Regions from separate parts of the Streptococcus sp. Marseille-Q7087 genome, predicted to be linked through region 3. Evidence: predicted binding sites of a transcription regulator. Region 3 holds the regulator's gene; each other region holds the start of a gene.
The links. The regulator NrdR, encoded in region 3, represses ribonucleotide reductase genes. The targets are predictions, from matches to a motif close to ACACNATATATNGTGT.
Positions count from the first base shown of each region.

Region 1: nrdD (anaerobic ribonucleoside-triphosphate reductase) is a predicted target of NrdR. The motif match lies at 4,035-4,050, and genes of this name have one in related genera.
Region 2: nrdH (glutaredoxin-like protein NrdH) is a predicted target of NrdR. The motif match lies at 1,702-1,717, and genes of this name have one in related genera.

Region 1 is NZ_CBCOPJ010000001.1:85,502-91,610, forward strand. Features, by position in the region: gene ACWPVF_RS00410 (NUDIX hydrolase) at 1-245, shown strand, start outside; gene mnmG (tRNA uridine-5-carboxymethylaminomethyl(34) synthesis enzyme MnmG) at 254-2,170, shown strand; gene ACWPVF_RS00420 (hypothetical protein) at 2,257-2,391, shown strand; gene ACWPVF_RS00425 (damage-inducible protein CinA) at 2,436-3,989, shown strand; gene nrdD (anaerobic ribonucleoside-triphosphate reductase) at 4,115-6,109, shown strand, end outside.
Region 2 is NZ_CBCOPJ010000001.1:964,802-970,910, forward strand. Features, by position in the region: gene ptsP (phosphoenolpyruvate--protein phosphotransferase) at 1-1,202, opposite strand, end outside; gene ACWPVF_RS05000 (phosphocarrier protein HPr) at 1,206-1,469, opposite strand; gene nrdH (glutaredoxin-like protein NrdH) at 1,832-2,050, shown strand; gene nrdE (class 1b ribonucleoside-diphosphate reductase subunit alpha) at 2,120-4,279, shown strand; gene nrdF (class 1b ribonucleoside-diphosphate reductase subunit beta) at 4,422-5,384, shown strand; gene ACWPVF_RS05020 (DeoR/GlpR family DNA-binding transcription regulator) at 5,519-6,109, shown strand, end outside.
Region 3 is NZ_CBCOPJ010000001.1:1,469,021-1,475,129, forward strand. Features, by position in the region: gene der (ribosome biogenesis GTPase Der) at 30-1,340, opposite strand; gene ACWPVF_RS07665 (NADPH-dependent oxidoreductase) at 1,354-2,067, opposite strand; gene dnaI (primosomal protein DnaI) at 2,064-2,960, opposite strand; gene ACWPVF_RS07675 (DNA helicase) at 2,961-4,130, opposite strand; gene nrdR (transcriptional regulator NrdR) at 4,131-4,604, opposite strand; gene ACWPVF_RS07685 (GntR family transcriptional regulator) at 4,747-5,112, shown strand; gene ACWPVF_RS07690 (ABC transporter ATP-binding protein) at 5,116-5,811, shown strand; gene ACWPVF_RS07695 (hypothetical protein) at 5,827-6,109, shown strand, end outside.

The sequences.
Region 1 (6,109 bases), 1.4 Mb from region 3:
AGCTAGCTTTCGTGGTTGAAAATCGTTTTGAACAAGACGGTGTTTCTTATCACAACATCGAGTTTCATTATCTGGTGAACTTGCTTGAGGATGCCCCATTGACCATGCAGGAAGACGAAAAAACGCAGCCTTGTGAGTGGATTGACTTGGATGAACTCCAGAATTTCCAACTAGTTCCAGCCTTTTTAAAAACAGCTCTACCAGAATGGGACGGCCAACTAAGACACATTCATCTTGAGGAATAGGAGAGAAAATGACTTATAATTTTACGGAAGAATACGATATTATTGTAATTGGTGCGGGACATGCTGGGGTAGAAGCCTCCCTAGCTGCTAGCCGTATGGGTTGTAAGGTATTGCTTGCGACTATCAACATCGAAATGTTGGCTTTCATGCCTTGTAATCCTTCTATCGGTGGCTCTGCCAAGGGAATTGTTGTGCGTGAGGTAGATGCCCTGGGCGGCGAAATGGCCAAGACTATTGATAAAAGCTATATCCAGATGAAGATGCTCAACACTGGGAAAGGACCTGCTGTTCGTGCTCTTCGTGCGCAGGCTGACAAGGAACTTTACTCTAAGGAAATGCGCAAAACGGTTGAAAATCAAGAGAATCTAACCCTTCGTCAAACCATGATTGATGAGATTCTGGTGGAGGATGGCAAGGTTGTCGGTGTTCGTACAGCGACCCATCAAGAATATGCTGCCAAGGCTGTTATCGTGACCACAGGGACAGCCCTCCGTGGGGAAATCATCATCGGAGACCTCAAGTACTCGTCAGGTCCTAACCACAGTCTGGCTTCTATTAACCTAGCTGATAATCTCAAAGAACTGGGCCTCGAAATCGGTCGTTTCAAGACAGGAACGCCTCCACGTGTCAAGGCTTCCTCTATCAACTATGATGTGACAGAGATTCAGCCAGGAGATGAAACACCAAATCACTTCTCTTACACTTCACGGGATGAAGATTATGTCAAAGACCAAGTACCGTGCTGGTTGACCTATACCAATGGTACCAGCCATGAGATTATCCAAAACAACCTCCACCGTGCACCTATGTTTACAGGTGTGGTCAAGGGAGTGGGGCCTCGCTATTGTCCGTCGATTGAAGATAAGATTGTGCGTTTTGCAGACAAGGAACGCCACCAACTCTTCCTTGAACCAGAAGGTCGCAATACAGAGGAAGTTTATGTCCAGGGACTTTCAACCAGCCTGCCTGAGGATGTGCAACGTGACTTGGTACATTCCATCAAAGGTTTGGAAAATGCAGAGATGATGCGTACTGGTTATGCTATCGAGTACGACATGGTCTTGCCTCATCAATTGCGTGCGACTCTGGAAACCAAGAAAATCTCAGGACTTTTCACAGCTGGTCAGACCAATGGTACATCAGGATATGAAGAGGCTGCTGGTCAAGGGATTATCGCTGGTATCAATGCGGCTCTGAAAATCCAAGGCAAGCCTGAGTTGATTTTGAAGCGCAGTGACGGCTATATCGGGGTGATGATTGATGACTTGGTGACAAAAGGAACCATTGAACCTTACCGTCTCTTGACCAGTCGTGCTGAGTACCGTCTCATCCTCCGTCATGACAATGCGGATATGCGTTTGACAGAGATGGGACGTGAGATTGGTCTTGTGGATGATGAACGTTGGGCTCGTTTTGAAATCAAGAAAAATCAATTTGAAAATGAAATGAAGCGTTTGGATAGCATCAAACTCAAGCCAGTCAAGGAAACCAACGCTAAGGTTGAAGCAATGGGCTTCAAACCATTGACTGATGCAGTCACTGCCAAGGAGTTCCTCCGTCGTCCAGAAGTCTCTTACCAAGACGTGGTGGTCTTTGTTGGACCTGCTGCCGAAGAATTGGATGACAAGATTATCGAATTGATTGAAACAGAAATCAAGTACGAAGGTTACATCTCAAAAGCTATGGATCAGGTTGCCAAGATGAAACGCATGGAAGAAAAACGGATTCCAGCCAATATCGACTGGGATGATATTGACTCTATCGCGACAGAGGCTCGCCAGAAGTTCAAACTCATTAATCCAGAAACCATCGGTCAAGCCAGCCGTATCTCTGGTGTAAACCCAGCAGATATTTCTATTCTGATGGTGTACCTGGAAGGTAAAAATCGAAGCATTTCAAAAAACTTAGAAAAGAAAGCTGACTAAAGATAAAAGACTGAATTCTCTTTTGGGGAATTCAGTTTTTTAGATTTTTCTTCTTTTTCCGAATGAAGAGAAAAGGAGGAATGACTATGCTGACAGTAGAGGAAAAAACTTTTTTAGACCACTATAAAAAAGCTTCTTATCATCGTTTTTATGAGATTGAACGTTTTGTCTCCTTGTCTGAAAAGTTGTGTAAGCGTCCGCCGCAGGCTGACAAGAACTAGACTTTTTGATATACTAGAACAAATTAAAATATAGGAGAGAATAAATGAACGTATATGGCAGATTAGAAGACGAACCAACTCCAACTTGGATGGGGAGTCAGGATGCTCCAGTAGAGAATGAGGAGCAACTTGAGGTTGAAACTCGTCAACCTGCCCACTTACCATTTTTTAATATCCTAATTTTGAGTACCTTAGTAGTACTTGTGTCTGTGATTCTACCCTATTTATTAGGACTGCTAAGTCCAGAGCAGGCTCAGGATTTCTATAATGGATGGGCTATGCATCAGAGTGGGGATATCTATTCAGATTATTTTGGTATTAGTGGTCTCCTCTATTACTTTTTACAGTATCTGACCAAAGGCAGTCTGTTGTTTGCAGTCTTTAATTGGTTAGCCTTAATAGGTGCAGGATTCTTTCTTTTTCATTCAGCTTATAATTTGACGGAGCAAAATAAACAATCGCAACAAGTATTGACAGTATTTTATATATTGACTGCTGCTTTTAGCTTTGGTGGTGGCTATGCAACTATCCTTGCCCTCCCGTTCTTGTTCTATGCTCTCAGCTTAGTGACTGCATATTTGGTCGAACCAGACCATGACAAAGGTTTCGTTCGTATTGGAATTAGTTTGGCTCTCGCATTTTTCTTTGCACCTTTGGTGACAACTTTATATGCATTTGTCTTATTTTTTGCTGTAACAGCTTTTAATGTTGGACGCAACAACTTGACTCATGGCCTCTATCAATTTTTTGCAGCGGGCCTTGGTTTTTCAATCTTCTTTTATCCAATTGGCTACTATACAGCTTATAAAGGTAGCTTTGGAAATGCCATTAGTCAAATTCTCTATCCATTAGATAGTTTAAACTTTACGTCTAACCCAGGATTATTCGACAATATCCTCTTCTATGGATTGTTGTCGATAGGTCTCGGAGTATTGACATTGGCATTGACAGGACTCTTCAAATCGAAACCTTTGAAGCAATCAGTCTTATCAATCTCTGCTGCAATAGCTGTCACTTTGGTATTAGTTTTAGAAATTTTTTCTACAGATCTTATCAATGGTAGTCGTATGGTTGAGCTCCTTCCCTTCTTGTCTATTCTATTGTTAACTCGAATTCGCACGTGGGAATTAGAGGGAGCCAGCCGTCGTAGAAGACGCAGAGAAGAAACTTCGGTATGGGGAGCTTTTCTAAAGGGAAATGCCTATCTGCCAATTGTAGCTCTGGCTTACCTATTTTTAGCACCTGTAGTATCACGATATTTGCTCCATGCGGAACAATATCAAGAACGTACAAGCATTGAATCTAAGGTCAAAGGGGAAACTCAAGCTACAGATCGTATCTATGTTTGGGATAATCTGACAAGTAGCTATAAAGCTAGCGAACGCTTGTCAGCTAGTCAGTTGCTATCGCCTAGATTACATACAGGGCTTGATGCAAATCGTACTAAGCTTGTAAATGATCTACGAGATAATCAACCAAAGATGATTGTTGTAAATACAAAGACAACTCTATGGACAGAAGTAGAGCAGCTTTTAGCTGAAAATTATCAAGCGGTTCAAAGTGAATTCAAAGATTTCAAACTCTATAAATTAAAATAAAAATTATCAATATCTTGTGTTATTTTAAAAAAAAATTATTTTTTGACACAAGATATTGATTTTTATTTTTTTAGTGATATAATACTTTTTAGAATCAATATTATATTTAAGAAAAGGGTATGGATATGATTGTATTGGAAGAGAAGACTGTCCCTGATCCAACTTTATTCGTTGAAAAGCGTGACGGTAGACGTGTTATTTTTGATGTAGATAAGATTGACAAAGCGCTTCATAAGGCTGCGGAAAAGATTATGGATGTAACTCCTTTGGTCGAAAAGCGACTTAGTACCCTCGTTGAACGTATCGTTGACGAGATTCATAGCCGTTTCCCACAAGGTGTAAAAATCTATGAAATTCAAAACATCGTAGAACACGAGTTGTTGGAAGCTAAAGAATATGCCTTGGCCGAGGAGTATATTACCTATCGAACACAAAGGGATTTTGAGCGCTCAAAAGCGACAGACATCAACTTTAGCATTCATAAACTTCTCAACAAAGATCAGGCAGTTGTCAATGAAAATGCCAATAAAGACAGTGATGTCTTTAACACCCAGCGTGATTTGACGGCAGGGATTGTTGGAAAATCCATCGGACTTCAAATGCTTCCTAAGCATGTGGCAAATGCCCACCAAAAAGGGGATATCCACTATCACGATTTGGACTACAGCCCCTACACTCCTATGACCAACTGTTGTTTGATTGATTTTAAGGGTATGTTAGAAAATGGTTTTAAGATTGGGAATGCTGAGGTAGAAAGTCCGAAATCTATCCAAACTGCGACGGCGCAAATTTCACAAATCATCGCAAACGTCGCATCTAGCCAGTATGGGGGCTGTTCGGCAGACCGTATAGATGAAGTTTTGGCTCCTTATGCAGAGAAAAATTATCAAAAACACCTTAAAGATGCAGAGGAATGGGTCCTACCTGACAAGCACGAAGAATACGCCTGGAAGAAAACTCAAAAAGACATCTATGATGCCATGCAATCTTTAGAGTACGAGATTAACACCCTCTTTACCTCAAACGGGCAAACGCCATTTACTTCTCTTGGTTTCGGTTTAGGCACTAGTCGTTTTGAACGCGAAATTCAAAAGGCAATCCTGAATATTCGAATCAAGGGGCTGGGTTCAGAACATCGTACAGCAATCTTCCCTAAGCTCATCTTCACACTTAAAAGAGGACTTAACTTGGAGGAAGGTTCGCCTAACTACGATATTAAGCAGTTGGCTCTTGAGTGTGCAACTAAGCGTATGTATCCAGATGTCTTGTCTTACGATAAGATTGTCGAGTTGACAGGTTCTTTCAAAGTTCCGATGGGATGTCGTTCTTTCCTCCAAGGTTGGAAGGATGAAAATGGAGTTGAAGTCAATTCAGGTCGTATGAACCTAGGTGTGGTAACGGTCAATCTTCCTCGGATTGCCCTTGAATCTGAAGGCGACATAAATAAGTTCTGGGAAATCTTCAATGAGCGTATGAATATTGCAGAAGATGCACTGGTCTATCGTGTAGAGCGAACCAAGGAGGCGACGCCAGCTAATGCGCCTATCCTCTATCAATACGGTGCTTTCGGTCATCGCCTAGGAAAAGAAGAAAGTGTTGACCAACTCTTTAAGAATCGCCGTGCTACTGTTTCGCTTGGATATATCGGGCTCTATGAAGTGGCAACAGTATTCTTTGGCAACAATTGGGAAAATAATCCAGAAGCCAAAGAATTCACCCTTGATATCATTCGAGACATGAAACATCGAGTAGAAGAATGGTCAGACCAATACGGTTATCACTTCTCTATTTATTCAACACCATCTGAAAGTTTAACGGACCGTTTCTGTCGCCTGGATACAGAGAAATTTGGTTCTATTCCAGACATCACAGATAAAGAGTACTACACAAATTCCTTCCATTATGATGTCCGAAAAAATCCAACTCCTTTTGAAAAATTGGACTTCGAGAAGGTTTATCCAGAAGCGGGTGCATCAGGTGGATTTATCCACTACTGTGAGTACCCAGTTCTTCAACAAAATCCAAAGGCCTTGGAAGCTGTTTGGGATTATGCTTATGATCGTGTAGGTTATCTAGGGACTAATACTCCGATTGATCGTTGCTACAAGTGCGATTTTGAA
Region 2 (6,109 bases), 500 kb from region 3:
TTCAACAAAGCAACCATTGGGAACATGATACGCAATTTACCGTGAACAGATGCACGAAGCAAGGCACGCAATTGTGTACGGAACATTTGGTTACCAGTTTCAGAAATAGAGATACGCAAAGCACGGTAACCCAAGAATGGGTTCATTTCTTTAGGAAGATCGAAATAAGGAAGTTCTTTATCCCCACCGATATCCATTGTACGAACGACAACAGGTTTACCGTTCATACCTTCAAGAACTGCTTTGTAGGCTTCGTATTGATCGTCTTCTGTTGGGAAGTCTTGTGAATCCATGTACAAGAATTCTGTACGGTAAAGACCGACAGCTTCTGCACCATTATCATTCACACCTTCAACGTCTTTAGGTGTTCCAATGTTTGCAGCCAACTCAAAGTGTTTTCCATCAGCAGTAACTGTTTTAGCATCTTTCAAAAGAGCCCATTCAGCTTTTTGTTTAGCGTAAGCTTCACCAGCTGCTTTGAATTCTGCAATTTGTTCTTCACTTGGGTTAATTACAACTTCACCAGTAATACCTGAAACTGCCAAAACGTCGCCGTCTTTTACAAGTTCAGTGATGTTGTTTGTACCCAAAACAGCAGCAATTTCAAGTGTACGAGCCATAATAGCTGAGTGGCTTGTACGTCCACCAATGTTTGTTACAAAAGCTTTTACAAAGTTTTTGTCCAATTGAGCAGTATCAGATGGAGTCAAGTCATGTGCAATCACGATTACTTCTTCATTAATAGAAGCTGGGTTTGGTAACTTCTTACCAAGAAGATTTGCCAAAACACGTTTTGTAACGTCGCGGATATCCGCTGCACGTTCTTGCATGTATGGGTTGTCTTCCATTCCTTCGAAGATAGTGATAAACATGTCTGTAACTTCTTTCAGACCTGCTTCTGCATTTACTTTCTTAGCGCGAATCGTTTCTTTAATCTGACCGATCAATTCAGGGTCAGCAAGAACCATCAAGTGAGCGTCAAATACTTGCGCTGCTTCTTCACCAAGCGTACCTACAGCTTTCTCACGGATAAGAGAAAGCTCGTTTTGAGAAGCTTCAAGAGCAACATCCAAACGAGCCTCTTCTGCATTTGTATCTTCGACAGTAATAGTTTCGAAAGATAAATCCGGTTGAACGAGTAGATATGCTTTTGCAACAGCAACACCATCAGATGCTGCAATTCCTTTAAGCATTTCTGTCATTTCTTATGCCAATCCTTCTTTTTCCATTGTTTCTGAGATAGCAGCGATAGCGTCATCAGCGTCTGCACCTTCAGCAGTGATTGTAACGTCAGCACCTTGACCAACACCAAGGCTCATAACACCCATGATAGATTTAAGGTTAACTGATTTACCTTTGTACTCAAGAGTAATATCTGAAGCAAATTTGCTAGCAGTTTGTACCAACAATGTTGCTGGACGTGCGTGAATACCTGTTTCTGCCACTACGTGGAAATCTTTAGAAGCCATAATTTGACTCTCCTTTAAATGTTTTCTTTTTGAGTTATATCTGATAACCCTTACAATTTGGTATTATATCACCTTCTAGGATTTTTTTCAAGTATTTTATGGGATTTCTTCTTTTTCCTTTCAGATAACTTGCTGAAAATCTTCTATTTTATGTATCAAAATACATCATGTAGTTTTTTATAGTTTTAACATTTAGAAAACGCTGTTATTTATGGGTTTTATTTTTTTGTAATCACTACATATTGTGTTTTGACATCTATCATCGAAAAAAATTCTACAATATTTAGTTTTTCTTCGTTGACAAAGATTTTTTTTCTGATATACTTAAGAAGTAATTAAATTTTTGAAAGAGGAGTTACAGAATGGTAACCGTTTATTCTAAAAATAATTGTGTTCAATGTAAAATGACCAAACGTTTCTTAGATAGTAACAATATCGCTTATCGCGAAATCAATCTTGACGAACAACCTGAATTTATTGAACAAGTTAAAGAGCTTGGCTTTAGCGCTGCTCCTATCATTCAAACACCAACTGAAGTTTTCTCTGGTTTCCAACCAGCAAAACTTAAAAAACTTGCTTAAGTATCAGGATTAAAAGCTTCTATGTAAATCTTAGAAGCCTTTCTTTTGTAATGAAATAAAGGGAATTTTATGGGATTAAAACAACTTGAGGATGTAACATACTTCCGTCTAAATAATGAAATTAACCGTCCTGTTAACGGACAAATCATGCTCCACAAAGATAAAGAAGCTCTGGATGCTTTCTTTAAAGAAAATGTTGTGCCAAATTCTATGGTTTTTGATTCTATCACTGATAAAATCGATTACCTTATTAAACAAGACTATATCGAAACAGCCTTTATCAAGAAATATCGTCCAGAATTCTTAGAAGAGCTTTACCAATTTATTAAGGATCAAAACTTCCAATTCAAGTCTTTCATGGCAGCATACAAGTTTTACAATCAATATGCCTTGAAAACTAATGACGGAGAGTACTATCTTGAGAGCATGGAAGACCGTGTCTTCTTTAACGCTCTTTACTTTGCTGATGGTGACGAAGCTATCGCAATTGATATTGCCAATGAAATCATCCACCAGCGTTACCAGCCAGCTACACCTTCTTTCTTGAATGCAGGCCGTGCACGTCGTGGTGAATTGGTATCCTGTTTCTTGATTCAGGTAACAGATGATATGAACTCTATTGGACGTTCTATCAACTCAGCTCTTCAACTTTCACGTATCGGTGGTGGTGTCGGAATTTCCCTCAGCAACCTTCGTGAAGCTGGAGCACCTATCAAAGGGTATGAAGGGGCTGCTTCTGGTGTCGTACCAGTTATGAAGCTTTTCGAAGATAGCTTCTCTTACTCTAACCAACTAGGTCAACGTCAAGGGGCTGGGGTTGTTTACCTTAACGTCTTCCACCCAGACATTATTGCTTTCCTTTCTACTAAGAAAGAAAATGCTGATGAAAAAGTTCGTGTCAAGACTCTTTCACTTGGTGTTGTGGTACCAGATAAATTCTACGAATTAGCACGTAAGAATGAGGAAATGTATCTCTTCAGTCCTTATTCTGTTGAAAAAGAATATGGCGTACCTTTCAACTATATTGATATCACTGAAAAATACGATGAATTGGTTGCAAATCCAAACATCCGTAAGACAAAAATCAAAGCTCGTGATTTGGAAACTGAAATTTCTAAATTGCAACAAGAATCTGGTTACCCTTATGTAGTCAACATCGATACGGCTAACCGTGCAAATCCTGTTGATGGAAAGATCATCATGAGTAACTTGTGTTCAGAGATTCTTCAAGTGCAAGAGCCTAGCTTGATCAACGATGCTCAAGAATTCATTAAAATGGGGACCGACGTTTCATGTAACCTTGGTTCAACCAACGTGGTCAATATGATGACTTCACCTGACTTTGGTCGCTCAATCCGAGCTATGGTACGTGCATTGACCTTCGTTACTGATAGTTCTCATATCGTCGCTGTTCCTACTATCGACCACGGAAACAGCCAAGCGCACACATTCGGACTTGGAGCTATGGGTCTTCACAGCTATCTTGCCCAACAATTGATCGAATATGGATCTCCTGAGTCTATTGAGTTCACCAGCATTTACTTTATGCTCATGAACTATTGGACTCTCGTTGAATCAAACAACATCGCGCGTGAACGTGGTATCACCTTCCACAACTTTGAAAAATCAGACTATGCTAACGGAAGCTACTTCGACAAGTATGTGACAGGCGAATTTGTTCCAAAATCAGACCGTGTTAAAGAACTCTTCGAAGGTATCTTTATCCCAAGTGCTGCTGACTGGGCTGAACTTCGCGATAAAGTTAAAGCAGATGGTCTTTATCACCAAAACCGTTTAGCTGTCGCTCCAAATGGTTCTATCAGTTACATCAATGACGTATCTGCTTCTATCCACCCAATCACTCAACGTATTGAAGAACGTCAAGAGAAGAAAATTGGTAAGATCTACTATCCTGCTGCAGGATTGTCAACAGAAACCATTCCTTACTACACTTCTGCTTACGACATGGATATGCGTAAGGTCATTGATGTTTATGCTGCTGCTACTGAGCACGTAGACCAAGGTCTCTCACTGACTCTCTTCATGCGTAGTGATATCCCAACAGGTCTTTACGAATGGAAGAAAGAAAACAAACAAACGACACGTGACTTGTCTATCCTCCGTAACTATGCCTTCAACAAGGGTATCAAGTCTATCTACTACGTCCGTACCTATACAGATGACGGCGGTGAAGTTGGTGCTAACCAATGTGAAAGCTGTGTGATTTAAGGACTAACTGATAACCTCTATACTAAGATTAGGCAGTAACAAAAAGTCGGTATTCCGACTTTTTGTGCGGTAGTCCAATCATAGAGTGATACACTATTCATCCTTATTTTATTTATTAAAATCAAAAAGAAAGAGATTTGTAATGGAAACTTACTACAAAGCCATTAACTGGAATGCCATCGAGGATGTCATTGACAAATCAACTTGGGAAAAGTTGACTGAGCAATTTTGGCTCGATACACGTATTCCCTTGTCAAATGACCTTGATGACTGGAGAAAATTATCAAACAAGGAAAAAGATTTAGTAGGAAAAGTCTTTGGTGGTTTGACACTTTTGGATACAATGCAGTCTGAAACTGGGGTTCAAGCACTACGTGCAGATATCCGTACACCACATGAGGAAGCTGTATTTAACAACATCCAATTTATGGAATCTGTCCATGCTAAATCTTATTCTTCTATTTTCTCAACCTTGAATACCAAGACTGAGATTGAAGAAATCTTTGAATGGACTAATACAAACCCATATCTTCAGAAAAAAGCACAAATCATCAATGATATTTACCTTAACGGAACACCACTTGAAAAGAAAGTGGCTAGTGTATTTCTTGAAACCTTCCTCTTCTACTCTGGTTTCTTCACTCCACTCTACTATCTAGGAAATAACAAGTTGGCTAACGTTGCTGAAATCATCAAACTCATCATTCGTGATGAGTCAGTTCACGGTACTTATATCGGGTATAAATTCCAACTTGGTTTCAATGAATTACCTGAAGAAGAGCAAGAAAAATTAAAAGATTGGATGTACGACCTTCTCTACACACTTTATGAAAATGAAGAAGGTTATACCGAAAGCCTTTATGATGGTGTTGGATGGACTGAAGAAGTGAAAACATTCCTACGTTACAACGCCAACAAAGCCCTCATGAACTTGGGACAAGATCCACTCTTCCCTGATTCAGCTGACGATGTCAACCCTATCGTTATGAACGGGATTTCAACCGGTACATCTAACCACGACTTCTTTTCTCAAGTTGGTAATGGATATCTACTTGGTGAAGTTGAAGCTATGCAGGACGATGACTATAACTACGGGTTAGATTAATTTGAAATTAGAAAAGAACATCTGTGTTTGTTTTAAACTTAGATGTTCTTTTATTTTTGTTTATTTTTGTTTTCTTTAAGTTGCTGATATGTTTAAAATATGATAAAATGATATTAGATATAGGGGGTGATTCAATGCTAAAACAAGAAAAACTTGATTTGATTTTAGATATTGTCAATACCAAAGGAACAATCACTGTCAAAGAAATTATGAGTCGTTTAGATATCTCGGATATGACAGCTCGGCGTTATCTACAAGAGCTAGCTGACAAGGATTTACTTGTTCGAGTGCACGGAGGTGCTGAAAAGCTTCGTTCAGGCTCTCTATTAGCAAACGAGCGCTCTAATATCGAAAAACAAGGCTTGCAAATCGCCGAAAAGCAAGAGATTGCTCGATTTGCCGGTCACTTAGTTGAAGAAAGAGAAACAATTTTTATCGGTCCAGGTACTACTCTTGAGTTCTTTGCGCGTGAACTTCCGATAGATAATATTCGTGTAGTAACAAATAGCCTTCCTGTTTTCATTATCTTGAATGAACGAAAACTGACTGATTTAATTTTGATTGGTGGAAATTATCGAGAAATCACCGGTGCCTTTGTCGGAACCTTAACGCTCCAAGATATCGAAAGTCTTCAATTCTCTAAAGCTTTTGTTAGTTGCAATGGTATAAAAAATCATGCTATCGCTACTTTTAGCGAAGATGAAGGCGAAGTCCAAAAGCTAGCA
Region 3 (6,109 bases):
GGTCTGAAAACCTTCTTCTTTTTGTCATTTTATTTTCGTTTTCTTGCGATCAGATGGATTGGCGTCCCCTCAAATACAAAGGCCTTGCGGATTTGATTTTCCAAGAAACGCAAGTAAGAGAAGTGCATAAGTTCTTCTTCGTTGACAAAAATCACAAAGGTCGGTGGTTTAGTTGCCACTTGAGTCGCATAGAAGATCTTAAGACGTTTCCCTTTGTCTGTCGGTGTTGGGTTGATGGCGATAGCATCCATAATGACATCATTCAAGACTGCTGATGGGATACGGGTGTTTTGACTCTCGCTGATTTGTTTAATCATCTCTGGAAGTTTGTGGAGACGTTGCTTGGTCAAAGCCGAAACAAAGATAATCGGTGCGTAAGGCAGATATTGGAACTGCTCACGGATATCCTCTTCCCAGTTTTTCATGGTATGGTTATCTTTTTCAAGAGTATCCCACTTGTTAACTACGATGATCATCCCTTTACCCGCTTCGTGTGCAAATCCTGCGATACGCTTATCATACTCACGGATGCCTTCTTCGGCATTGAGGACCATCAAGACTACATCTGAACGGTCAATAGCTCGCATGGCACGCATGACTGAGTATTTCTCTGTGTTTTCATAGACTTTACCAGACTTACGCATACCAGCCGTATCAATCATGGTAAACTCTTGGCCATCCGCATCTGTAAAATGTGTATCAATGGCATCACGAGTTGTACCAGCAACAGGACTGGCAATTACGCGATCTTCTCCCAAAATGGCATTGATCAAGCTAGATTTTCCGACATTCGGGCGACCAATCAAACTGAATTTAATGACATCTGGATTTTCATCTTCGACTTCATGTGGAAGATTTTCGACGATGGCATCTAATACATCCCCTGTACCAATCCCGTGCACAGATGAAATTGGCAATGGTTCTCCCAAGCCAAGAGCATAGAAATCATAGATATCATTTCGCATCTCTGGATTATCAACTTTGTTAACTGCAAGGATAACAGGTTTATGAGTTTTATAGAGTTTACGGGCTACGTATTCGTCAGCATCTGTGATGCCTTCTTTTCCGGAAACTACAAAAACGATGACATCAGCTTCTTCCATGGCAATCTCTGCCTGGTGCTTGATTTGTTCCATAAATGGAGCATCAACATCATCAATCCCTCCAGTGTCAATCATACTGAAAGAACGGTTAAGCCATTCACCAGTAGCATAGATACGGTCCCGTGTCACTCCTTCGACATCTTCTACGATTGAGATGCGTTCCCCTGCAATACGGTTAAACAGGGTTGATTTCCCAACATTGGGACGTCCTACGATGGCAACAGTTGGTAAGGCCATGTTTTCTCACTTTCTACAATAAGTTCTTTTGTTCAAGATTTTCTCTAGTTGAGCTTGGTTCAGGCTGACCGAATTGCTCTGCAAGACGTTGACTCCAAGTGGTAGTCGCACGAGCTCCTGCATATTCGGCCTGCACACGGTCATAGGCTTCAATAGCCTCAGCTGTTTGTTCTTGGTATTCTTCCTCAAAAACAACATTCTCTAGTGGCAATCTTGGTTTTACATCATGTTTTTGGTTCGGCACACCAAGTGCAATCCCAAAAACTGGGTAGGTATAGTCAGGAAGGTTGAACAATTCTGCTATTTCAACAGATTTGTAACGCACCAAACCGATGATTACTCCACCATAGCCAAGGCTTTCTGCCGCAAGCAAGGTATTCTGTCCAGCCAAGGCGGCATCTACTGCAGTAATGAGGAGTCCTTCCACCCCTTGAGGTTGGAAAGTATCGGTATGGAGACGAGCCCCTTTTTCTGCACGGTTTAAATCTCCTACAAAGAGGAGGAAGGCGGCAGACTGACGAATCGCTTCCTGAGGAACTAGCTCAAAAAGAGCATCTTTCTTTTCTTGACTTCTGACTAGAATCACAGAATAAGATTGGAAATTTTTCCAAGAAGAAGCCATTTGGGCAGCTGATAAAATATCATTCAAGTCCTCTTGAGGAATCGCTTCTTCTTTAAATCTGCGAACCGAGGTATGAGATTTCATTAATGTGATTGTTTCGCTCATCGGCGATTTTCTCCTTCTAGTCGTGTTTCTTCTGCTAAATAACGGATACGCTCCATAACGCGTCTAGCTTCCCATGTTTCATCGTTTCCGTTCTTGCCTTTAGCAAAATGTTTTTCCAAATCTTCAAAATTGAAATTTGAGGTAAAGAAGGTTGGCAAATCTTCCTGCATACGATATTGGAGAACGACCTGTAAGACTTCATCACGAACCCAAGGTGTTGATTGCTCCGCACCAATATCATCCAAAATCAAGACTTCAGCTTGCTTGATTTCATCCACCAAATTCTTAACATTCCCATCACCGATAGCATTTTTGACATCAATGACAAAGCTAGGATAGTGAAGAAGGGTTGATGAAACCCCACGTTTTTCTGACAAATCATGGGCTAGGGCAGCCACCATAAAGCTCTTCCCAACTCCAAAGTCTCCATAGAGATAGAGACCTTTACGGACTTCTGGATATTGCTCAACAAAGGTAAAGAGCTTTTCAAAAACTGGCAAACGTCCCAAATCATCCAAATCAACTTGAGCCAAACTAGCTTTTTTAAGACTAGCTGGAAGATTAATCAGTCTGAGACGGTTCTTGATAGCTGCTTCTTTCTCAGCCGCAATCAGTTCCGAAGTTTCCTCATAGGATACATCCGCATAGCCATGATTCATAACTAGAATTGGCTTATAGCCACGCGCGATATAGTCAGTATCTCCACGAAGAAACTTATCTCGCTCGGTGATGTATTGGTTAAACTTAGAGATACTACGATTCAATTCCTCTTGACTGAGAGATTCCTTCTGGATAAAAGCCGCAACATCAGAATCTTTTACAATCTGCTGGACCAGGTCCTGATATTGAAAACGGCTGGGATGATCTTTTAGCACATCTCCTACACTTTCCATCTAGTCTCCTCCTTTTCCTAATCGATCTAACATTTCTTTTTTCTTACGTTCTAACTCCAAGCGAGTTTCTTCGCTTGTCTCATTCTTATATTCTGGATTGCTCCATTTAGGGACATTGGTTTTCACTGGAGCAGTCTTAGCTGATTTCTGCGTCTGCCCTTTTTGATTTTTCTCTCGAATCCTAAGTACTGCCTCTTCAGCAGAACGAATCTTGTTATAAGAGTAATCATTGGCCACTTTCATGGCATATTTTTCATTGAGATTGGCCGAATCAACCTTGTTGAAGGTCAAGAGTATAACGACATTGATGACTTCGTCAAGCAGTCCCAAATCCGCCATCTGTTTTAGCAAATCACGTTCGGCTTGGATAATCCCAGCATTTCGGGTTTGTTTGATTCCCGCTAAAAATTGCAAGGCCGTTTTACTTTTAGCTTCTCGGATAATGGTTGCTTCTTGGGGACTAAAGTCCGATGAAACAGACTCTTGTGCTAATTTTTCGCGCATACGTTTGACAGAAATGACTTGTGAAATAGCCGTTGATTTGGCCAATTGAAAAGTCTCAAACCAGGTCCATTTTTTCTCATCAGCAATTTTAAATAACTCTAAGACATCTGACTGTTCATCTTGGAAACGGAGATTATCTCTCGCCATGAGCTGACGAAAATGCTCCAAATCAAAATCATTTTTATAATCAGCTTTTACTGATATCTCGTCATGACTAGCCAATTCTTCTATCTCTGGAAAGGCCTGACTCAAAGGAACGGTCAAAGCTTCTCCATCTGCAGACTCTTGGCTCAAATCAGAAACTGCTGGCTCACCGATTTTTTTCTCCAACAAGGTACGATAAACCGTATGACGCAAGAAATCCGAACTAGAAAGCGTTGGATGAATAACAAGTTCATAGGCATCCCCATTTTGGTAAAGAGTGACCAAGTTGAAGGCTGATAAGATTTTAAAGGCTTTTAAGAGCCTATCCATCCCAAAATTGAGATGATTGAGAATAGCAGCAAAAAGATGTTCCTTTTGCCCATTATCCCAAAAGGCTAGGGTGTAAAGGTAAAGACTCAGCGCATCCTGACCGATAATCGGGAGGTAGCACTGCACCAGAGATGTGGGATCTTGCGACACCCGATTATTCTTTAGAAAAGAAAAACGATCATTAGGCTTCATTTATTTTTCCTTTTTCTTCTTTGAAGATTGCGTAATTTGTTTGAGAAGATTCTCGAGCTCACTCACGTCTTTAAAACTACGATAGACACTAGCGAAACGAACATAAGTAATTTCGTCAAGCTCAGCTAGCTCTTCCATGACGAGCGAACCAATGTCTTCACTTTGAATTTCATTATCATTGCGACTGAGGAGTTTTTGTTCAATACGATTGACGACCATGCCAATCTCATCACTGGACACCGGACGTTTTTGAGCTGAACGGATAATCCCATTAAAGATTTTATCTCTTGAGAACTGCTCCCGTGTGCCATCCTTTTTGACTACAACTAGCGTTCTTTCTTCTACACGTTCATAGGTCGTAAAACGATGTTGGCATTCTTCGCACTCACGTCTTCTTCTAATCGTATTTCCTTCTTCAGCCTGACGGCTATCGATAACACTTGATTTAGTAGCGCCACATTTTGGACAACGCATGCCTTCCCCTCCTTGTCGTTTTCTTTTCATTATACCATTTTTTGAGCAATTCCCAAAATAATTCTCCTTTTGGCTTGACAAGTTTTTTGTTTAGTTGTATTATTTAAGTGATACAAAAAGAAGTTGTAGAAAGGAGACCGTGATGTCCTGGACATTTGATAATAATAAACCTATTTATTTGCAGATAATGGATAAGATCAAACTGCAAATCGTTTCCCATAAACTAGAACCCAACCAACAACTGCCAACTGTCAGAGAACTGGCTAGCGAGGCTGGCGTCAATCCTAATACCATCCAACGTGCCCTATCAGATCTAGAAAGAGAAGGCTTTGTATACACCAAGCGGACTGCAGGGCGTTTTGTCACCGAGGACTTGGACTTAATCCTCCAATCCCGGAAGCAACTATCAGAAGAACAGCTGCAGCAATTTGTAACAGGCATGGTAGAATTTGGCTATGAAAAAGAAGAACTACCAACTGTTTTGAGAGATTATATTGAAGGAGTTTAGACTATGACCTTGTTAACGTTTGAAAATGTTTCAAAATTCTATGGAGCAAGCCCTGCTCTTCAAAATGTTTCCCTTGAAATCCCGGCAGGAAAGATTGTCGGTCTCCTTGGCCCAAACGGTTCCGGAAAAACAACCCTGATTAAACTAATCAATGGCTTGTTACAACCTGATGGTGGGCGTATTCTTATCAACGATATGGAACCAAGCCCAGCAACTAAGGCTATCGTTTCTTATCTACCTGATACGACCTATCTCAACGAACAGATGAAAGTCAAAGAAGCTCTTACCTTTTTCAAGACCTTCTATAAAGATTTCAATCTCGAACGTGCTCAAGGTCTTCTTCGCGACCTTGGTATCGATGAGAATAGCCGTTTCAAGAAACTCTCAAAAGGGAACAAAGAAAAGGTTCAGTTGATTCTGGTCATGAGTCGTGACGCTCGTCTATACGTCCTTGACGAACCAATCGGTGGTGTCGATCCCGCAGCTCGTGACTACATCTTGAACACCATCATCAACAATTACTCTCCAACTTCGACTGTCTTGATTTCAACTCACTTGATTTCGGACATCGAACCAATCTTGGATGAGATTATTTTCCTCAAGGATGGAAGAGTTGTCCGTCAAGGGAATGTGGATGATATTCGTTACGAGTCAGGTGAATCAATTGACCAGCTCTTCCGTCACGAATTCAAAGCCTAGTTAAAGGAGATTGTTATGTTTTGGAATTTAGTCCGTTATGAATTTAAAAATGTCAACAAATGGTTTTTAGCCCTCTATGCAGCTGTACTATCCTTATCTGTCATCATAGGTATTCAGGGCAGTAGCCTCTCAAGCACCTATTATCAAGATAAGGGCGTTGTCATGTTAGTATTTCTATCTCTGGTTTTTGGTGGTCTGGTTATTACTTTGAGTATCTCAACCTTGATTTTGATTATTCAACGATTTAAGGGAAGTGTTTACGATCGTCGTGGCTATCTAACTCTCACCCTGCCGGTAT